Regions from separate parts of the Idiomarina sp. OT37-5b genome, predicted to be linked through region 2. Evidence: predicted binding sites of a transcription regulator. Region 2 holds the regulator's gene; the other holds the start of a gene.
The links. The regulator LexA, encoded in region 2, represses DNA repair genes until DNA is damaged. The targets are predictions, from matches to a motif close to TACTGTATNNNNATACAGTA.
Positions count from the first base shown of each region.

Region 1: the regulator LexA is predicted to act here: its motif matches at 1,460-1,479, upstream of recN (DNA repair protein RecN).

Region 1 covers NZ_CP027188.1:872,153-875,448, forward strand. The annotation lists gene recN (DNA repair protein RecN) at 1-1,443, opposite strand, end outside; gene nadK (NAD(+) kinase) at 1,547-2,431, opposite strand; partial or broken gene grpE (nucleotide exchange factor GrpE) at 2,595-3,262, shown strand.
Region 2 covers NZ_CP027188.1:199,660-202,955, reverse strand. The annotation lists gene plsB (glycerol-3-phosphate 1-O-acyltransferase PlsB) at 1-1,330, opposite strand, end outside; gene lexA (transcriptional repressor LexA) at 1,484-2,101, shown strand; gene C5610_RS00975 (SOS-response cell division inhibitor) at 2,098-2,550, shown strand; gene coxB (cytochrome c oxidase subunit II) at 2,867-3,296, shown strand, end outside.

The DNA of each region.
Region 1 (3,296 bases), 670 kb from region 2:
CAGTTCTCGCAGCATAGACCCCACAACCGCCGCGGTTGGCCCGCTGACACCGACGTCAACTTCGTCAAACATCATGGTCGGAACGGTTTGCTGGGTAGCGCTCATCACCTGTATGGCAAGGCTGATACGGGAAAGTTCACCACCGGAAGCCACTTTGCTCAACGGCTGCAGTGGCTGGCCGGGGTTTGCGGTGACCTGGAACTGCACCTTATCGGTTCCTTGCGCGGTGGCCGGTGCACTCTCCTGGTGTTCCAACATAATCTCGAAGCGGCCATGAGGCATGTTCAACTGCTGCATCGCCTGGGTGATTTTTTCGCTTAACTGACGCGCTGCACGTACGCGGCTGTCGGATAATTGTTTTGCCTGCTGACGATATTGCTGGCGCAGTTGCTGACGTTGTTCGGCCAGTTGCTCGCCAGCTTCATCATTGGCTTTTAACTGCGCCAGTTCTTGCGCTAAGCGCTGGTGTAGCTGATACAGCTCAGCCGGTGCACACTGATGCTTCTTGGCCAACTTGAGTGCCTGTGTCATGCGCGCTTCAAGTTGTTCCAGTTCACCACCGTCGAGGGTCATTTGATCTTGGTAATGACGCAGCTCCAGCGCGGCTTCTTCGATATGCACCATGGCTTGCTGCAGTAACTTATCAATATCACCGAGCTGAGCATCCATGTCGGCCGCTTCCTGCAGTCGTGATGCAGCACTTTGTACCAGACCGTTGGCGTTATTGTGCTCACCTTCGTAGAGTGCGTTAAGGGCGAACAGACTGGCTTCTTTTAACGTGCGGTGGTTAGACAAACGCTTATGGTCGGCTTCCAGTTGTTCAAATTCACCCTCCGCCAGGGCAAACTCGTTCAGCTCCTGTACCTGATACTCAAGCAACTGGCGCTGTGCCTGTTGATCCGCTTTGGCCTGCTGTTGCTGGCGGTAGTTTTTTTCGACCTGCGCCCATTGTTTATAAAGGTCACGGGTTTGCAGAAGCAGTGACTGATGACGGGCATACTGATCCAAAACCTGTAGTTGATGCTCATCCTTGCTGAGTAACTGATGCTCGTGCTGGCCGTGAATATTCACCAACAACGGCGCCAAGGCTTTTTGCATCGACAGCGGCACCGGAGAGCCATTTATCCAGGCTTTTGAGCGGCCGTCTTTGTTGATCACGCGGCGTAACAAACATTCGCCGTCGGCATCCAGTTCGTTGTCCTTTAACCATTCGGCCGCGGGGCTGTCGTCGGCCACCACAAAACAGGCACTGATTTCGGCTTTGTCGCAGCCCGGACGCACTAAACTGGCCTCTGCGCGACTGCCGAGGCACAGACTCAAGGCGTCCAAGGCAATGGATTTACCGGCACCGGTTTCCCCGGTAATGGCGGTCATGCCGCGGCGAAACTCGATATCGAGTGATTTTACGATCGCAAAATGGCGGATGTGTAGCTCGGTTAGCATTGCAAACCTCCAGAACCACTGATGATTTATACAGTTTATACAGTAGTTATACAGTAGTTTTCAGGAAATGCAATGACCCTGCGCTGATTTTTTGTGCGACTTGTTAAAATAAACGGCTACCCCAGCCCAGTTTGTTACGCAACACATGGTAGTAGTTGTGTTCGACGGGGTGAATCAGCGTCAGGGTTTTCTTATGTTTACTGATGACGATGTCGTCGCCGGGGTGTACCGCCATGCGCACATGGCCGTCACAGCTTATCTGCAGTAAGTCGTTGTCGTAGGCGGCGCGTAAACGCACTTCGGAATTGGCGTCTATGACAATCGGACGGCTACTGAGGGTGTGCGGGAACATCGGCACCAGCGTAATGGCATCAAGGTTGGGGTGTAAGATGGGGCCGCCGCCGGACAGTGAATAGGCGGTCGAACCGGTCGGCGTCGCGATGATCAAACCATCAGAGCGCTGGCTGAAGACGAAGTGGTCATCGACATACACTTCAAATTCAATCATGTGGGCGACTTTGTCCGAGTGCAGAACCGCCTCATTAATGGCTGAGCCCTGGCCGGCAACATGACCGTTACTGAGCACCTCGGTATTGAGTAAAAAGCGCTCTTCGATGGAGTAGTCGCCGGCGAGTACTGCCAACAAGGGGGTCATTACCTCATCGGGGTCGAGGTCGGTAAGAAAGCCCAGATTACCGCGGTTAACGCCGATCACACCCACATCGTATTCGCACAGCACCCGCGCGGCGCCCAGCATATTACCATCGCCGCCGACCACAACGGCAAGATCGGCCCATTCGCCCATCTCGCTGATGGTCATGGTTTGTACTTTATGACCACTGCCGATCTGCTCGGCGCAACGGTTTTCGACGGCGACATCATAGTCACGGTGCGTCAGTGCGCTTAACAGGGTCTCCAGAGTTTGACGGGCACCCCGGTCATCGATTTTGCCCAGTAATCCAATCTTTTTAAATGGCTGTTTTGTCATGCTGTAATGTCTACCAAAGCCCAACTGTTACTGCTGCTAACGCTACGTTGCTTTAATTTTTTAATCAAGAGCAAAACATGACTTGAATGTTGAATTCAGCGTCCCCATCTCTCTGTGCATTGATGAATACATGTTTAGCTTATAGAGAGTGGCACTATGACGGATAAAAAAGCACAGGCAAACGCCGAGCAGTATCAGCAACAAGCGGAACAGGCAGCAAAACAGCAAGCTGCTGAAGAGCAAGCGCAGGAGCAGGCTGAGCAGACCCTGGCCGATGAGGGGCAGGCGGAAACTCAGGATCAGACTGCAGCAACGGCTGATGCCGAAATGGACCGCATCGCTGAACTGGAACTGGCGTTGAGTAAAGCCGAAGCTAAAGTCAATGAGCAAAAAGAGTCGGTATTACGCACGCAGGCGGAAATGGAAAACGTTCGTCGCCGCGCCAGTCAAGACGTCGAAAAGGCGCACAAATTCGCGCTGGAAAAATTTGCCAATGAACTTCTGACCACCGTTGATAATCTCGAACGTGCACTGCAAGCTGCGGATGGCAAAGAAGATTTGGATAAAAACTTTCTGGAAGGCATCGAACTGACCTATAAAAGTCTGACCACGACGCTGGATAAATTTGGGGTAAAAGCCGTCGGTGAAGAGGGCGAAAGCTTTAACCCGGATCTGCACCAGGCAATGTCAATGCAGGAATCGGAGCAACATGACAATAACACCATTATCGCGGTGATGCAGAAAGGTTACGAGCTTAATGGGCGCTTGTTGCGACCAGCGATGGTCATGGTAGCTCGTAACCAGCAGGGTAACGTCGATACCAAAGCATAAAAAAATAGGTCATGGGCTAAAAAAATAAGGTATC
Region 2 (3,296 bases):
CCTTTTCTTTGCTTTTTCCTTTCAGCTCTTTCAGGTACGTGGCAACTTCCATAATGTGCTCGTAACCGAGGTAAACAGGAACCAACGAAATGGGACGTTGCTGGCCACGTAACATACCCTGCACCGTCATCGCTAACATACCGGTTTTTGGCGGCAGCAGGCGGCCGGTACGTGAGCGCCCACCTTCGCTGAAATACTCGACCGGATAGCCTTTTTGAAACAGCCAACATAGGTATTCACGGAAGACCGCGGAATACAATTTATTGCCGCGGAAGCTGCGCCGGATGAAGAACGCACCACCACGGCGGAATATGCCACCCACCGGGAAGAAATTCAGGTTAACACCGGCCGCGATGTGAGGTGGCACCAGGCCTTCTTTATAAATCACATAGCTCAGTAATAAGTAGTCCATATGGCTACGATGGCAAGGCACGTAAATAACTTCGTGCCCCTGCTGCGCCAGCTTACGAATTCGGTCACCGCCGCGCACATCAATGCCGTTATAAATTCGGCTCCACATCCAGGTCATGAATCGATCCAGCACGCGCACCAGAGTTGAGCTGTAATTTGCCGCGATCTCATTGATGTAGCTGAGCGCCTTTTTGCGCGCTTCCTGCTCAGACACTTTATTGCTGCGCTGCTCATCGGCAATGGCTTTTTTTAATGCCGGCGAATGGATCAGCTCCTGCATCAATTGGTTGCGGTCACTGAGCTTAGGTCCGGCCACCGCGTGTCGCATACGAACAAAATGAACCCGCGCCACGCGCGCCAATTTATGCGCTATCTTAAAATCACTGCCACTTTGCCGCGCCATGGTGCCGAGGCTGACACTGCGTGAGAAACGGCACAACACCTGCCGGCCGGAAAACAGTACCAGCCAGAACTTGCGCAGATGTCCCGGATTGTCCAGATCACCGGTCATCGCCGAGCCAGCTCGTGCCTCCTGACCCGGTTTGCGTCCCCAGAAGATACCGACCGGCAATAGCTGAATGTCCAGCTCTGGATCGGCCTGGTGAGCTTCGAGCAGTTCCTGAAACTGTCCTATCGCTCGTTGAGAAGAATCAGAATGGGTTTCTTCCAGATACATCACCCGCGCAAATGACTTACCGTTAATGGTTAGTGGCTGCTGCGGATCCGGCAGCGACTTACTGGCTGCGGCCCGTTGCAAAATGGAAAAATCAGCGCGTGAGGTTGAGCGCATCACATAAACGATGGGCTTATCCTTTACGCTCGCGTCACCAGCCTCTGCCTCATCGGCGATCGCAATAAAACGCGTTAGCCAGCGTAAAGGGTGTTTTATAACTGCATAAATCCAACTCTGATTAGCCATTCGATTCCCGAGCGTAAAGCGTTTAAAACAGTAGTGAACGGTAGAGTATACAGGATCTTGGGCAACGACAAAAAACACACAAAGAAAAATTCTTGCCAAATAAAAATACCTGTATATACTCACAGTATACTGTACGAATAAACAGGTACTCTTATGCGACCATTAACACCACGACAATCCGAGATCCTTGAATTAATTAAGGACAATTTGCAGGCGACTGGCATGCCCCCTACGCGCGCCGAAATCGCAGCGAAATTAGGATTTCGCTCAGCTAATGCCGCAGAGGAGCACCTCAAGGCGCTGGCTCGTAAGGGCGTCATTGAAATACTGCCAGGCATGTCACGCGGTATTCGTTTGGTGGCCGACGATTTTGAAATTGAAGAGGGTCTGCCGCTCATCGGGCAAGTGGCAGCCGGTTCGCCGATTCTCGCGCAAGAGCATATCGAAGGCCACTTTAAGGTCGATGAAAATATGTTCTATCCCGCTGCCAACTTTCTGTTGAAAGTGAACGGCATGAGTATGCGTAATATTGGCATTCTGGACGGCGACTTGTTAGCGGTTCACAAAACCGAACAAGCACGAAACGGGCAGGTGGTTGTCGCCCGTGTCGAGGATGAAGTTACGGTTAAACGATTTGAGCAAAAAGGTCGAAAAGTGCTACTTCATCCAGAAAATGAGGAATTCTCGACCATTATTGTCGATTTATCCTCTCAAGTTTTTGCCATCGAGGGCTTAGCTGTCGGTGTTATTCGTAATGGAGCATCACTATGAAGTTTCAGCATACAACCAAAATACATCACCCCGGCCTGTGGCAAAGTGCCGGTCAAACAGCCTCCCAACAGGCGGCGGTTTCATCGGTCATCGCATCCGAGGCTACCTTTAATCCGACTAACGACCAGCACGCGGAAGTTGTTGCTGCCTGTGTAAACGGCGAGTCTGAGAAATGGATAACCATCGTGGGCGGCAGCCGTGAATTTATTGCAGAACTGCTCGCGGCCGGCATTCCAAAACAGCGCATTCGCTGGTTGCGCACAGGCGATCACACACAGCGTGAATGGGCGCTTGAGCAAGCCACGCTTGCAGGCACCAGCGCGGTGATTGTTGGCTGGTTGGACGGACTGGAGCAACGCTTTTGTCAACGTATTAAAATGGCCTGCCGCCTTAGTCAGACAAAAAGCTTCCTGTTTGAAGAAGATACATTATTCCCTCACCTTCACTGAGCCCCATCTCAGTATCCCCACCATTGGATAATGTATCTAGGCTACCCTCGGGTAGCCTTTTTTTTACAATTTTGATTATTTTTCAAGCAATCGGTAAGATTGATCTGGATCTTTGTGTGTAAATTCGTTAATAAATGATACTACCCAACTATATAAATTAATATAACAACGAAACTACAACAAAGAGTTGGTAGAGAAAGTGATTTCTGGGGAGAAGCTGTTCCTTTTTCTGCTTACCTCTTTGTTCTTCATCGCCCGCACGTGTTTTTACAAAAAGCCGTGCTAGAAGAAGAATAAGAGGAGAAGTCACGTGAAAATGAAGCCGCTGTTGGCACTACTGGCTTTGTTTGGGTTTTCTGCGCAAGCCCAAAATCGCCTCAATCTGACGGAAGGTGTCACCGACGTCAGTAACCGTGTCTATGACCTCCACATGACCATTTTTTATATATGTTGTGTCATTGGAGTTATTGTCTTCGGCCTGATGTTCATTTCTATGATTCGTCACCGCAAGTCAAAAGGACGAGAGCCTGCCAAGTTCCACGAAAGTGTGAAGGTCGAAATTGCCTGGACCATCATCCCCTTCCTTATTTTGGTCGGCATGGCAATACCGGCGACATCTACCCTGATCGCGATGGAAGATACCAGCGACGCCGATGTCACTGTACAAATTACCGGCTCGCAATGGAAATGGCATTACAAGTACTTCGAACATGAAGTTGAGTTTTTCAGCCGCCTCGCGACGCAAC